DNA from 4 places in the Gordonia caeni genome. Region 3 is predicted to be linked to each of the others. Evidence: riboswitches for the same ligand, from Rfam matches in the RefSeq annotation. Region 3 holds a riboswitch; each other region holds the start of a gene.
What was found. Region 3 has a riboswitch for cobalamin ahead of ABD732_RS08660 (ABC transporter substrate-binding protein). Riboswitches for the same ligand answer to the same signal wherever they lie in the genome.

Region 1 (3,702 bases), on a different contig from region 3:
GGAGGTCACCGCGATCCGCAGGGTGCCGCGGCGGGCGGTCAGGGTGCCGGTGGCGCGGTCGTAGTCCACGCGCGCGGCCAGGCCGGCGAACTCGTCGGACGGGTAGCGGCCCGAGATCAGGTCCAGCACGGCGTCGTAGACGTCGCGGGTGAGGTCGGCGTACGGGGCGGCCCGGCGCACGGTCGCGTACCAGTCGTCGACGTTCACGTCGGCCACCGCCGTCGCGGCGACCGTCTGCTGGGCCAGGATGTCCAGCGGATTGCGCGGCACGGTGAGCTCTTCGATCCGGCCGTCGAGCATGCGGGAGACGGTCACCGCGCAGCCGATCAGATCGGTGCGATGCTTGGGGAAGACGACGCCGGAGCTGATCTCGCCGACCTGGTGGCCCGCGCGGCCGATGCGCTGCAGCCCCGAGGCCACCGACGGCGGCGTCTCCACCTGGATCACCAGATCCACCGCACCCATGTCGATCCCCAGCTCCAGCGAGCTGGTGGCCACAACGCAGCGCAGCGCACCGGTCTTGAGCGCGTCCTCGATCTCGGCGCGCTGCTCCTTGCTCACCGAACCGTGGTGGGCGCGGGCGAGTATCGGCTCGGCGCCGCCGGTGACGACCGCCCCGTTGATCGTCGCGGGCATGCCGCCGGGGACCGCGGTGTTCCGGACCGCGGGAGCGGCGGGGCCGGGGGACTCGCGTTCGGCCGCGATCTCGTTCAGCCGCGCGGTCAGGCGTTCGGCCAGGCGGCGGGAGTTGGCGAAGACGATGGTCGAGCGGTTCTGCTGGATCAGGTCGACGATGGCCGACTCGACGAACGGCCACAGCGAGCCGGCCGTGGGGGAGAAGGCATCGTCGAGTTCGCCGTCGCCCGGCGGCACCGGCAGATCGGTCATGTCCTCGACGGGGACGTCGACGCGCAGGTCGAAGGTCTTGGCCGCCGGTGGGGCGACCACGGTGCACGGCGCCTGACCGGCGAGGAACTGCGCGACGGTCTCCGGCGGCCGCACCGTCGCCGACAGGCCGATCCGCTGGGCGGGGGACTCGGTGAGCTCGTCGAGGCGCTCCAGCGACAGCGCCAGATGGCTGCCGCGTTTGGTCGGGGCGAGGGCGTGGATTTCGTCGACGATCACCGTCTCGACGTCGCGCAGCGTCTCGCGGGCCGACGAGGTGAGCATCAGATACAGAGATTCGGGGGTGGTGATCAGGATGTCGGGCGGATCGGCGACCAGGGCGCGCCGGGCCGCGGCCGGGGTGTCGCCGGAGCGGACGCCGACGGTCACCTCGGGGGCGGGCAGGCCGAGGGCGGCCGCGGCGTGCCCGATACCGACCAGCGGCGCCGACAGGTTGCGTTCGACGTCCACCGCGAGCGCCTTGAGCGGGGAGATGTACAGCACGCGGACCCCGCTGGGCTGCGGGCGCGGTGCCGAGGTCATCGCGTCGATCGCCCACAGGAAGGCGGCCAGCGTCTTGCCCGATCCGGTGGGGGCGATCACCAGGGTGTTCTCGCCGGCCGCGATCGACCGCCAGGCCCCGGCCTGCGCCGGCGTCGGACCGCCGAAGGTGCCGGTGAACCATCGCCGGGTCGCCGGACCGAAGCCGGCCGGCATGTCCCCGCCCGGCTGGGGATCCTCGCCGTCGCCCGCCATCAGTCCATTGAACCGCAGGGGTACGACACCGTGCTCGTGCCGACGGGCGGCGTTCGCGTTAAGCTGATCCTCAGCCTGACGCGGGGAACCCGGTGAGAGTCCGGGACGGTCGCGCCACTGTGAGGCCGTTCGCCCCCGTGCGAGAGGCCGAGTCAGAGCACCGCTTCGGGCCCGCTGTTCACCACGACGGGACGCAGGATCCCCGGAAGCAGGTTCCACGCATGACCGTATCCGCTCATTCGGCCGGCGCCGGCGCACAGAAGGCGCGCAGCCTGGCCGTCCCGCACCTGGACACCGCCTCGGCGGCCCTCTTTCTGACCGCGACGGTGCTCGTCGCCGCGCTGGCCTTCTACTTCCTCGGATACGACCAGGGCGCCGTCTCGGTGTTCGGGTCCGACACCCACGTCCACGAGTTCATTCACGACTCGCGGCACTTCCTCGGCTTCCCCTGCCACTAGACCCCTGCCACTAGACGCTGCGAAGACGAGGACTCTCACCACATGGAACGCAAACTCGTCGGCGCCGGCCTGCTCTCGGGTCTGGTCGCCGGAATCATCGCCTTCATCTACGCCCGCATCTTCATCGAGCCGCAGGTGGCCGACGCCATCGATTACGAGGAGTACCGCAGCCACGCCGAGGAGGACCTGAACGTCGCCCTCGGCGGCGCCGCCGAGCACGGCCACGAGCACGAGCTGTTCAGCCGGTCGGTGCAGGAGAACATCGGCGCCGGCGTCGGCACCGTGATCTTCGCCCTGTGCATCGGCGCCTTCTTCGCCGTCGCCTTCACCTTCCTGTGGGCCTACGTCGGCCGCCGCTGGGCGGCCGCGGACCCGCGGCTGGTGGCCGGTGCACTCGGGGTGATCGGCTTCGTCGCCGTCGTCGGCGTGCCGTACTTCGTCTACCCGCCGAACCCGCCCGCGGTGGGCGAGGAGGACACCATCGGCTCGCGGTCGGCGTCGTACCTCACCATCACGATCGTCTCGGTGGTGGTCGCGATCCTGGCGGTCTGGCTCACCATGGCGCTGTGGGAGCGCCTCGGCGGCCTGCTCGCGGGGATCGTCTCCACCGTCGGCTACCTGGTGGTCATGACCATCACCGCGATGCTGCTGCCGACCTTCCACGAGGTCCCCGGCCCGGTGGAGCACGACGGCACCATCTACGGCGCCGGCTTCCCCGGTCAGGTGGTCGCCGACTTCCGGGTCTACGCGATCGCCAACCAGGTGATCCTGTGGGCGGTGCTGGTGACGGTGTTCTGCCTGATCCTGGGCGTCCTGATGCGCCGCAGCGTGCCGCGCGCCGAGCAGGCGGCGGAGACCGCCGACGCCTGAGCCGACGGTGACGCTGCTGATCGTCGCCGGGCGCACCGCACCGAACCGGGCGGTGGTCTTCGGCGGCGAGCACCACCACCTCGACGCGCGCGGTCGTGCCGACGTGGCCGCCCTCGCACCGCATCTGACATCGCCTCTGGGCCGATCCGTACGGGTCGGCCCGGAGGCGTCGGTGCGTCAGAGCGCCGCCGTCCTGGGGCTGACCGGCGCCGTCGATCCGGCGCTGGCCTCGCTCGATCTCGGCTCGTGGCGGGGACTGACCCCCGAACAGATCCCTGGAGCGGACCTGGCCCGGTGGTTCACCGATCCCGCTGTGGTGCCGCACGGCGGGGAGTCGGTGGCCGGTTTCGTCGCGCGGATCCGGGCGACGGTCACCGGGGACGGGGTCCTGGTGGTCGCCAAACCGGTCGCGCAGGCGCTGCTGTGCGCCGCGGCCGACCAATTCTTCGCCACCGAACTGCGGCCGGCCAGCCTGCACCGCCTGACCGTGTCCCTACCCTGACGTATGGCTGACGCCCCCTCCTGACACGGGAGGGTGCGCCCTATACGGCAGGGTAGGGACAGGTGCGGGGGATCACCAGGTTGATGGTGTCCAGGAGAGCGCCGTAACGGTTCGCCTCGGGGTGTGGGCCCGGCTTGCCGGTGGAGACCACCGCTGCGGCCAGTTCGCGCTGCGGATCGGCCCACATCGCGATCTGGGTGAGGCCGGTGTGGCCGAAGGCGGCGGGGGCGT
Region 2 (3,702 bases), on a different contig from region 3:
GCATGCCGCTGGTGGAGGAGATGGAGCGGCGCGCGGGAGAGGTGGATTTCTCGACGCTGTTCTCCATCGCCTCCGGCGGCGCCATCTGGAGCAAGAGCGTGCGCGACCGCTTCCTCGCGGTGAAGCCGGAACTGATGCTGCGCGACAACTTCGGTGCCTCCGAGTCCGGCAACGACGGTGAGATCGTGCTCGACGAGAACGGCAACCTCAAGGTGCCCGACACCGCGCGCATGATGGTGGTGGACGAGCGGTTCAACCGGATCACCACCCCGAACGAGGTCGGCTACATCGCCCGCGTCGGCAACATCCCGCTCGGCTACTACAAGGATCCGGAGAAGACCGCGCGCACCTTCCCGACCATGGAGGACGGCACCCGCATCTCGGTGCTGGGCGACATGGGCTACGTGCACGACGACGGCGGCATCGTCTTCCTGGGCCGCGGCAGCCAGTGCATCAACACCGGCGGCGAGAAGGTGTACGCCGAAGAGGTGGAGGCCGCCCTGCACGGTCACCCGGCGATCTCCGACGCCCTGGTGGTGCCGGTGCCAGACGCCAAGTACGGGCAGGCCGTCGCCGCGGTGGTGCAGATCGCCGAGGACGAGACCGAGCCGAGCCTGGAGGAAGTGCAGGAGTTCTGCCGGCAGAGCCTGGCCCGGTACAAGGTGCCGCGCAGCCTGGTGGTGGTCGACGAGGTGCGCCGCACCCCGGCCGGCAAGGCCGACTACCGGTGGGCCAAGGCGGCCGCGGAGGCCGTCACCGCCTGACCCGGACCCGAAAGCCCCGGACCCGAACCTGAAGACCCGGGACGTCAGAGCGCGGCCAGTGCGGCGCGCACGGCGTCCCGGGTCTTTTCGGCCGACCGCTGGTGCCGGCTCAGCGCCTCCCAGTGCGGGCCGAGATCGTCGCTGCGTTCGGTCACCAGGACGGTGCCCATCCGGTCGAGCAGGGCGCGGTAGCCGCGCCGATGCCACTGGTCGACCACGGCCAGTGCCAGCCGCGGCAGATCCGCATCGGTGGGCAGCGGCCACGGTCCGGCCGGATTGGGGGAGGCCAGCTCCATCAGCAGGTTCCGGAATCCGGCGGTGGTCTCCGTGACGGCGAAGGCGCTCGCCAGGTCGCCGGGAGCCAACGGTGCGCCGGCGTCGACGGAATCGATGATGCGCGCGAACACGGCCCCGTGGTCGGGCAGGTAGAACAGCGGTGCCGACGAGGCGATCACCCCCGGACCGTCGCGCGCGCCGACGTCCCCGACGAGCGCGTGCACCACGGCCGTCGTCAGGTCGGCGGGCGCCCAGATCAGTGCGGTCAGGGCTTCACGCTCGACGGTGATCGTCGCCTCGATCTCGTCGATGTCGACCGGCACCCCGAGCCCGGCCACATCGTCGTGCGAGGTGACGGTCTCGAGTTCGGGCCGCCGGTCGGCGTCGGACATGGGTCGATCCTGCCAGGAGATGATCGCCGGGGTGGCCTGATGGAGGAGTCGTCGGGGCGGTCGATAAGATCCGGAATGACCGGTACGCCGGGGGCCCACGGCCCGCGGCGTCGCAAGAGGGAATCCGGTGAGAATCCGGAACTGTCCCGCAGCGGTGAAAGGGAACGACGCCGTCATCGAGCACTGGGTGCCACGCACCCGGGAAGCGACGGCGAAGGAGAACCGCGGACGTCCGCCACGAGCGTGCCCGCGACATGCCCCGAGTCCGAATACCTGCCGGTGCGTACACCTACGTGAGGCCGAGGAGCCACCGACAAATGAAGAACATTCAGCGCCGGACGACGTCGATCGTCCGGCCCCTGGTCATCCTGCTCGCCCTACTGCCGGCGATCGTGCTGGCCGGCTGCTCCATCCCGGACCGGCCGGACGAGGCGGCGACGAGCATCGAACTCGTCGATGACGCCGGGCGCACCGTCGAACTGAGCGGACCGCTGACGAAGGTCGTCGTCGCCAACCGCTACAACGTGGAACTCATCCGGGCGATGGGGTCGATCGACACGGTGGCCTCAGTGGACACCAACACCGCCCAGGACCGCGCCTACTGGCCGCAGTTCGATCCCGATGAGGTGATCGGCAAGGGCCAGAGCGACCTGAACCTGGAGAAGATCATCGAACTGGCGCCCCAGGCGCTGATCCTGCCCCGGAACGGCTCGGTGGACGAGTACGCGGCCAAGCTGGAGCCGGCGGGAATCAAAGTGGTCACCGTGACGGGCTGGGACAACGCGGAGCTGCCCAAGCAGATGGACATCCTGGGGCGGGCCCTCGGCAACGAGGACGGCGCCCAGAAGGTGACCGACATGTTCACCTCGGTCTCCCAGCAGATCACCGACGCCGTCGGCGATCAGCCGCGCAAGAGCGTCTACTGGGAGTACGGCGACCCGTTCACCACCGCCGTTCCCGGCACGTCGAACGACGGCTGGCACCAGATGGTGGTCCTGGCCGGCGGCACCAACATCTTCGCCGACGCCGACCCGGCCGGAGCCGCCGTCGACCCCGAAGCGGTGCTGGCCGCGAATCCGGATCTGATCGTCAAGACCACGTCGGGGGGAGCGCTGAAGAACACCGGCGTGTACACGCCGCCCGCAGCCGGTGACTTCGACGCCATCGGGGCTGAGATGACCTCCCGGCCCGGCTGGACCGGCCTCGACGCCGTGCGCAACGGCAACGTCCACTTCCTGACGGGCTTCGCCGGCGGCGGCCTGGGCAAGGTGGTCGGCTCGGCCTACGTCGCCAAGTGGCTGTACCCGGAGCACACCGCCGACTTGGACCCCGACCAGGTCTTCGCCGACTGGATGAAGCTGCAGGACATGGCTCCGGTCGACGGGCACGTGCACACCCTGCCCGCCATGCGGTGACCGGCGGAACGGCCGCCGCCGACCCGGCGACCGAACTCGCCGAGGTCCGTCGGGTCCTGGCGGGGCGTGCCCGGCGCCGGTGGTCGATCCTGGCGGCCGCGACTCTCGTCGCGGTGGCACTGGCCTGGCTCGGCACCGTCCACGGGATCACCGACATCACCACCGGGCGGCTCGCGGCCACCCTGCTGCCGGGGGCCGACCGGTGGGCGCAGCCGCTCGACTGGTCCGAGTGGACCGCGCTGGTCGACCTGCGGCTGCCGCGGATCGCCATGGCGATCGCGGCGGGAGCGGGGCTGGCGTGGTGCGGCTGCGGCATGCAGATCATCACTGGCAACCCGATGGCGAGCCCGTTCACCACCGGCATCTCCAATGCCGCGGCGTTCGGCGCGGCCCTGGCGATCCTCGGGACGTTCACCATCGCCGGCTCGGCGATGACGGCCACCGTCGTCATGGCCTTCGTGATGGCGGCCGCGTGTTCGGCAGTGGTGATGGGACTGGCGTCGATCGGCCGCATGGGCCCGACCATCCTGATCCTGTCCGGCATCGCGCTGAGCTACCTGTTCGCGGCGGCCACCGCCGTCCTGCAGTACGTCAGCGACGAGCAGGACCTGTCCGCGATCGTCCGCTGGACCTTCGGCGACCTCGGCCGGGCGAACTGGTCGCAGATCACTCTGGTGGCGGTGATCGTGGGCGTCGCCGGCGGATTCATGCAAGCGCGTGCGGGGTGGTACATGCGCATGGCCGCCGGTGACGAGACCGCGTTCAGTCTCGGGGTCCCGGTCCGGCGGTTGCGCACCCAGACGATGGTGCTGGTGACGCTCGTGGCCGCGACCGTCATCAGCATCACCGGGGTGA
Region 3 (3,702 bases):
ACGCCCCGACGAGTGCGGTCACCGGCAGCAGCCGCTGATGGAGCGGGCCGACGAGCAGGCGGGCGAGGTGCGGGATCACCAGGCCGACGAAGCCGATGATCCCGGTCTGCGCCACGATCACCGCGGTACACAGGGACACCAGGATGTACAGAACCCAGCGCGTCACGGTGACCGGCACCCCCAGGCTCGTCGCCGCGCGGTCGCCGAAGGCGAAGGCGTCGAGCGACCGCGCATACGCCCACACCACCACCAGGGTGACGCCCACCATCGCCGTCACCACGATCGTCGACGGCCACCGCGCTCCGGCGACCGAGCCGAGCGTCCAGCGCAGCACGGCGTCCGCCGCGCCGCGGTCGCCGAAGTAGATCAGTGCCGAACTGATGGCCGCCCCGCCCTGCGCGACGGCGACACCGGCCAGGATCAGTCGATTCGGCAGCAACGCCCCGGTCCGCGTGGTGGCGATCGCGAAGACCAGGCCCAGCGCACCCATCGCACCGATGAACGCCGCCGCCGAGACCGCGCCGATCCCGGCCAGGGCGCCCGCCCCGATTCCGGTGGTCAGGGCCAGCACCGCACCGACCGAGGCGCCCGAGGACATGCCGAGCAGGTACGGATCGGCCAGAACGTTACCGGTCAGCGACTGCAAGACGTTGCCGCAGACGGCGAGCCCCGCGCCGACCGCTGCCGCGGTCACCACGCGGGGCATCCGCAGGTTCACCACGATGTGCTCGTTGGCCGCATCCACTCCGCCGAGCAGTCCCAGCCGCGATCCCACCGCCGCGAAGACTTCGCCGAGACTCAGTCCGACCGAGCCGATGACGACGCCGACTGCGATGCTCACCACCAGCAGGGCGACGAGTGCGGTCACCAGTGCCGCATAGCCCAGGCCGGACCTGGCAGTCCACGCCTGCGTCGCCGGAGCCACGCCGATCAGCGCGCGCCCAGGTACTGCGACAGCTTCACCGCACCGTCGATGGTGCGCGGGCCGGGCGTCGACTCCGAGAACGGCACCACCAGGTACGACTCGTTCTTGACGGCCGTCAGGCTCTGCAGAGCCGGGTCGGACTCCAGGTACGCCTTCTTGTCTTCAGCGGTGGAGAACAGCGCGTCGATCAGGACGATGACGTCCGGATCGGCCTTGACCACCTGCTCCCAGCTCGCGTCGGTCCAGTTGCCGGACAGGCCGGCGAAGATGTTCGTCGCACCGACCGCGTCGATGATGAGCTGCGGTCCGCCGTCACCGGCGCCGACCGACGGCGTATCGGTGCCCGCGTCCCACCAGAGCACGCTGGTGCCGCGCCCGGCATCGGCGGTCTTCAACTCGGCCAGCGTCTCCCGCATCCGCTGGTTCTCGCGGTCCGCCTCGTCGGTGCGCCCGAACAGCACGCCGTAGTCCGAGGCTTCTCCGGCGATCGCATCCCATGAGGGGGCCGGCCGGTCGTCCTTGTTCTCGCACCCGAACGGCGAGACGTAGGTCGCGATACCCAGGCCGGCGAACTCGTCCCGGCTGCCGATGCCGCCGTCGGTGAAGGCCGACGAATAGGACGCCGCCACCAGGTCGGGCTTGGCGGCGAGCACCGTCTCCAGGTCCGGGTACTTGGGCGCGAGCACCGGCACGGAGTCGTAGGCCTCCTTGAACTGGGGCGCGATCTGATCGTCGAGGTAAGCGGTGCCGACCAGGTCCTTCTCGGCGCCGATCGCCAGCGCCGATTCGGTGGCGCCCTGGTTGACGGTGATGCCGCGGGTGGCCGGTGCCGCCAGGCTGACCGTCCGGCCGCAGTTCTGCAGTGTCACCGCGCCCGTGCCCTGCGGGGAATCATCGGTCCCGCAGGCGGTGAGGGAAACGGTCAAAGCGGCCGCTGCCACCACGGCAGCGATCGAGGAGAGGGTGCGCACGGCTACCCGCCTTCCATTCTCGTGGAGTACAAGGTGGTCGGTCGCGGCCGGTCTCCTGGCTACGCAGGGCCCACCGGAAACGGCACCTTCCCGGGCACACATGGCACCCAGTGGCCGGGATTCCTCCCGAAACCGTCTCCGGACCTGCTTACAGTGGCGAGAACCGCGCCGGCTTTCCACCGGACTTCCCGAACACCGCGACGTTCTAGGCATGGTAGCCCGGTGGCCGGCGCCGGTAGTCGCAGCACCGTAGCCACAGGAGGGCCACATGACCGAGAAGCGTTTTCACGTTGAGCACCGCCCCGACGAGCAGCGCTACGTGCTCATCGACCGCACGGCCGACGGCCGCGAGATCGGTGAGGAATCGTACGTCGACGTCGCCGGCGACGACGGCGCCACCGCGCGCGTCCTCTTCCATACCGCGATCGCCGCCGACTACGGCTCCCAGGGACTGGCGTCGCTGCTGGTACAGAGCGTCGTGGACGATGTGGTGGCCCGGGGCTACACGATCGTTCCGGTGTGCCCGTACGTCGCCAAATGGCTTCCGGAACATCCGCAGTACGACGAGCACGTCGTCGACCCGGCGCCGGTGCACCTGGCGGCGGTGAAGGACCGGCAGCAGTGAGCGCCCGCCGCCGGCGGGAATATCGGGAGCGGCGCGGCCATTGATCCGGACATGAGCGAGATCGAATTCGGCCTGGACACCTTCGGCGGTGTCACCAAAGACGAGCAGGGCCGGCCGCTGCCGCACGCCCAGGTGATCCGGGATCTGGTCGAGGACGGCGTCGTCGCCGACCAGCTCGGCCTGGACTTCTTCGGCGTCGGCGAGCACCACCGCCCGGACTTCGCCGTCTCCAGCCCGGAGATGGTGTTGTCGGCGGTGGCCGGCCGCACCGACCGGATCCGGCTCGGCTCGGCGGTCACCGTCCTGAGCTCGGACGACCCGGTACGGGTCTTCGAGCGGTTCGCCACCCTCGACGCCGTCTCGAACGGTCGCGCCGAGATCGTCGCCGGGCGGGGCTCGTTCATCGAGTCCTTCCCGCTGTTCGGCTACGACCTGAGTGACTACGAGGTGCTGTTCGAGGAGAAGCTGCAACTGCTGTCCGCCCTCTTGACGGAGGAGCCGGTCACCTGGTCCGGTTCCACCCGGGCCGGGCTGCGCGACCAGCGCGTCTACCCGGTCACCGAGAACGGCATCCGCGCCTGGGTGGGGGTCGGCGGCAGCCCCGAGTCGGTGGTGCGCACCGCGCGCTACGGCTTCGGGCTGTTCCTGGCGATCATCGGCGGCTCGGCCGATCGGTTCGCGCCGTACATCGATCTGTTCGAGCGCGCCCAGGACGAGTTCGGGGTGCCGCGCGCTCCGGTCGCCGTGCACTCGCCGGGGCTGGTGGCCGAGACCGACGAGGAGGCCCGCGAGGTGACCTACGACGGCTGGCTGGAGTTCCGGCGGCAATTGGGCCGTGAACGCGGCTGGCCCGACCCGGTCCCCGGCGACTTCGAGCGCGAGATCCATCAGGGCGCCCTGTATCTCGGATCCCCGGAGACCGTCGCCCGGAAGATCGTCCGGACCCTGGGCACGCTGAAAGTGGACCGCTTCGACCTGAAGTACGACCAGCCCGTCCCGCACGCCGCCCAGCGCCGCTCCATCGAGCTGTACGGCGAACGCGTGGTTCCGCTGGTCAAGGACATGCTGGCGTAGCATCGGCACCAGCACCCAGCAGAGGCGGCACACCCCATGAGCACCATCGATACGACCACAGACAGTTCACCCGGCGGACGGATGCCGGTGGCCTTCGTGGGGCACGG
Region 4 (3,702 bases), on a different contig from region 3:
CTCCATGTGCGAACGGGCCGCCTCGATGGAGGTGACGTCGGCGTCCAGGTCGGCGATCGCGCCGATCACGTCACCGAACTCCGAGTAGCACAGGTGCGTGTGGATCTGCGTCTGGTCGGCGATCCCCGATGTGGACAGGCGGAACGCGCCCACCGCCCACGTCAGGTAGTCGGTGCGGTCGGCCGACTGCAGCGGCAGCAGCTCGCGCAGCGCGGGCTCGTCCACCTGGATGATGCCGACGCCGGCGCGCTCCAGGTCGACGGTCTCGTCCCGGATCGCCAGGGCCACCTGGTCGGCGGTCTCGCCGAGCGGCTGGTCGTCGCGCACGAACGACCACGCCAGGATGGTGACCGGCCCGGTCAGCATGCCCTTGACCTGCTTGTCGGTCAGCGACTGGGCGTGCGTGATCCACCCGACGGTCATCGGGGTGGGACGGCTGACGTCGCCGTACAGGATCGGCGGCCGCACGCAGCGCGACCCGTACGACTGCACCCAGCCGTTCGCGGTGGCGAAGAAGCCGGTCAGCTGCTCGGCGAAGTACTGCACCATGTCGTTGCGTTCGGGCTCGCCGTGCACCAGCACGTCCAGGCCGATCTGCTCCTGCAGCGCGATCACCGCGGCGATCTCGGCCTCCATCTGCGTGCGGTAGGCCTCCTGGTCGATCTCCCCGGTGCGCAGCTGCTGTCGTGCCCGGCGGATGTCGCCGGTCTGCGGGAACGAGCCGATCGTGGTGGTCGGCAGTTCCGGCAGGTTCAGCGCCGTTCGCTGCGCCTCGCGGCGGGCGGCGGCGTCGGTGCGCGTGCGGTCCGCCTCGGTGAGCGCCTGCAGGCGCTCCCGGACGGCGGCGACGTGGGTGCGCGGGTCGCCGGCGCGCGAGGCCAGCGCCTCGCGGGCGGCGTCGAAGGCGGCCGCCTGATCGTCGCGCCCGTTCACCAGTGCCCGCGACAGCGCGGCCACCTCGTCGAACTTCTCGGCGGCGAAGGCCAGCCAGCCGCGCAGCGCCGGGTCCAGCTCGTCCTCACCGGCGAGGGTGTACGGCACGTGCAGCGTCGAACACGAGGTGGACACGGCCAACTCGCCGACGTGCTCACGCAGACCGGTCAGCGTGGCCAGGGCGGCGTCCAGGTCGGTGCGCCAGATGTTGCGGCCGTCCACCACCCCGGCGACCACCAGCTTGTCGCCCAGGCCGGCGGCGGCGACCGTGTCGGCTGAGCCGTAGACCAGGTCGACGCCGACGGCCTCGACACCGGTGCGGCCCAGCGCGGCCAGGGAGGCCCCGGCGTCGCCGAAGTAGGTCTGCACCAGCAGCTTCGGCCGGTCGGTGAGCGCCCCCAGGCGGGTGTAGACGCGTTCTGCCGCCTCGGCGAGCCCCTCGTGGGAGTCGGTCACCAGGACCGGCTCGTCGATCTGCACCCACTCGGCGCCGGCGGCGGCCAGCTGCGACAGCAGCTGCTCGTACAGCGGGAGCAGGTCGTCGAGCCGGGTCAGCGGCGCGGGGCCGTCCACGTCGGCGGCCTTCGAGAGCGCCAGGAAGGTGATCGGGCCGATCACGACCGGGCGCGCCGGGACGCCCTGCGCGGTGGCCTCGGCGAGCTCGTCGAGCACCTTGCTCGCGTCGAGCACGAAGACGGTGTCCGCGCCGATCTCCGGGACCAGGTAGTGGTAGTTGGTGTCGAACCACTTGGTCATCTCCAGCGGGGTGACGCCGTCGTCACCGCGGGCCGCGGCGAAGTAGCGGTCGAGCGGATCGGCGATGCCGGCGACCCGGGGCGGGAGCGCGCCCAGCAGGACCGCGGTGTCGAGCATCTGGTCGTAGTACGAGAAGGTACCGACCGGAATCGAATCCAGTCCGGCCTCGGTCAGTTCCTGCCAGCCGGTGCGGCGCAGCGTCGCGGCGACCTGTTCCAGCTCGGCCTGGCTGATCCGGCCCGCCCAGTAGCCTTCGACGGCGCGCTTCAGCTCGCGGTCGGCGCCGATCCGGGCGATGCCCGGGACTGTGGTGTGCAAACCCATCGTTCTTCTTTTCTCCTGCATAAGGGTGACGGCGTGCGCCCTACCCGGAAGAGACGAAGAGCCCGTGAAAGAACGCACTTCGACTTCGCCCGAGTCCACGAGGCGGCACGTCACCGGATGCGGCGCATCCGGTACAACGGGCAGGTCTTCGGGCTGATCGGCGTGCGCCGTGGCGCTCCTAATGGCCGTCGCTTCCCAGGCGCACTCTCGTGCGTCCAGTGCGTGGTGACGGCGGTCGTTCCGATACACCGCTGCGGGTCAGCTCCGGAGTCTCACCGGATTCCCTCTCGCGAAATACACTGCGCGACGCAGTAATTCGCTCGACGTCCGCGCGGTCACAGGGGCTCCTGGGCGACGGCGCTACGGACGAACCGATTGCGACTCCGAGTCTAGGCCGCGAGTAGACTGGGTGTCATCATGGCTCCGCGGAGTGATTCTAATTCCGGGGATCGGTCCCGTCCGGTCGCCGGAATCGTCCTGGTCGCTCGCGGCGACGAGCGGATCGAGCCCGGCGACGACGAGGTCCCCCAGATCGAGCGGCTGCGCGTGCTGCTGGCCAGTTTCGGCGCCGGCGGCTGCGACGAGCTCTACGTCGCGCTCGGGAGCCGGGTGGTGGCCGCGCCCGAGGACACCTCCACCACCTTTTACCTTCCCGAGTGGTACGACTCCCTCGATGCGACGGTGAACGCCGCGCTCGGTTTCGCCGCCGGGCGCGACGACCTGGCCGGGGTGATGCTCCAGACGGTCGACAGCCAGGACGTCAGCGACGTCGGGATCGCCCGATTGCTGCACACCGCTCGCCGCGCCACCGATGTGATGGTGCGCGCGACGGCGCACGGGCACTGGGCCCAGCCGGTGTACGTCGGCTCCGTCCTGCTCAGCGATGCCGCAGGCCTGATCGCCCAGTCCGGCGGTGCCATTCGCTTTCTCGGCGATCACGCCGGCGACGTCGTCACCGTCGACTGCTCCGACCTCGCCTGATCCCAGCTCCCGTCCGCAAACCCAGCGCCCGGCCACAGACCCAGCGCTCGCGACTGCTGGGTTTGCGCACGACTGCTGGGTTTGCGCACGACTGCTGGGTCTGGCGCTACCGTCAGCGCCAGGCGAAGACGGGCTGCTCCAAGTGGTCCACGCGGGTGTCCACGCCCATCACCACCACCTGTGCGAACTGGTAGATCACCGCGGCGGTGGGGGCGTGCACCCAGCGGCCGGCGATCGGGATGCGGATCACCGGCCGGGACGATTCGGGGATGGAGTCGAAGACGGCCGGCGCCGTCAGCTCGTCCAGGGTGACGAAGAAGAGTTCGTCCACCTCGTCGGGGCTCGGCGTGGGCACGACGGGTTCGTCCACCCAGCACACCACCGGGGTCATCAGGTACCCCGAGCGGGTGGCGTAGTCGTCGAGCACCCCGATCACGCTGTCGGGCCCCAGAGCGACGCCGAGCTCCTCGTCGAGTTCTCGCAACGCCGCCTCGACGACGGTCTCCCCCGGATCCAGCCGGCCGCCGGGCAGCGCGAACTGACTGGCGTGGTTGCGCATGGTGGCCGGTCGCCGCGCCACCCAGATGCCGCGCCCGGCGTCACCGGGGGCGACGGTGATCGCGACAGCCGACGGGCGCAGCGCCGCGGCGCCGGGAGCCGGCGAAATCACCCGCCGGTCCCAGTCCGCCAGCCGCCGTGTCGCCAACT

Region 1: it holds a riboswitch for cobalamin, as region 3 does, so the genes downstream of both, ABD732_RS11060 (CbtB domain-containing protein) here and ABD732_RS08660 (ABC transporter substrate-binding protein) in region 3, are expected to answer to the same signal.
Region 2: it holds a riboswitch for cobalamin, as region 3 does, so the genes downstream of both, ABD732_RS06590 (ABC transporter substrate-binding protein) here and ABD732_RS08660 (ABC transporter substrate-binding protein) in region 3, are expected to answer to the same signal.
Region 4: it holds a riboswitch for cobalamin, as region 3 does, so the genes downstream of both, metE (5-methyltetrahydropteroyltriglutamate--homocysteine S-methyltransferase) here and ABD732_RS08660 (ABC transporter substrate-binding protein) in region 3, are expected to answer to the same signal.

The regions. Positions count from the first base shown of each region.
Region 1 covers NZ_BAAAZW010000006.1:40,218-43,919, forward strand. Annotated here, with positions in the region: gene ABD732_RS11055 (ATP-dependent helicase) at 1-1,641, opposite strand, end outside; cobalamin riboswitch at 1,696-1,823, shown strand; gene ABD732_RS11060 (CbtB domain-containing protein) at 1,863-2,099, shown strand; gene ABD732_RS11065 (CbtA family protein) at 2,142-2,969, shown strand; gene ABD732_RS11070 (histidine phosphatase family protein) at 2,977-3,471, shown strand; gene ABD732_RS11075 (serine hydrolase domain-containing protein) at 3,512-3,702, opposite strand, start outside.
Region 2 covers NZ_BAAAZW010000003.1:311,478-315,179, forward strand. Annotated here, with positions in the region: gene ABD732_RS06580 (AMP-binding protein) at 1-764, shown strand, start outside; gene ABD732_RS06585 (hypothetical protein) at 809-1,432, opposite strand; cobalamin riboswitch at 1,496-1,727, shown strand; gene ABD732_RS06590 (ABC transporter substrate-binding protein) at 1,750-2,847, shown strand; gene ABD732_RS06595 (FecCD family ABC transporter permease) at 2,844-3,702, shown strand, end outside.
Region 3 covers NZ_BAAAZW010000004.1:321,558-325,259, forward strand. Annotated here, with positions in the region: gene ABD732_RS08655 (FecCD family ABC transporter permease) at 1-868, opposite strand, end outside; gene ABD732_RS08660 (ABC transporter substrate-binding protein) at 931-1,896, opposite strand; cobalamin riboswitch at 1,925-2,111, opposite strand; gene ABD732_RS08665 (GNAT family N-acetyltransferase) at 2,165-2,521, shown strand; gene ABD732_RS08670 (LLM class flavin-dependent oxidoreductase) at 2,573-3,595, shown strand; gene ygiD (4,5-DOPA-extradiol-dioxygenase) at 3,677-3,702, shown strand, end outside.
Region 4 covers NZ_BAAAZW010000006.1:65,092-68,793, reverse strand. Annotated here, with positions in the region: gene metE (5-methyltetrahydropteroyltriglutamate--homocysteine S-methyltransferase) at 1-2,013, opposite strand, end outside; cobalamin riboswitch at 2,136-2,340, opposite strand; gene ABD732_RS11140 (hypothetical protein) at 2,431-2,994, shown strand; gene ABD732_RS11135 (NUDIX hydrolase) at 3,107-3,702, opposite strand, start outside.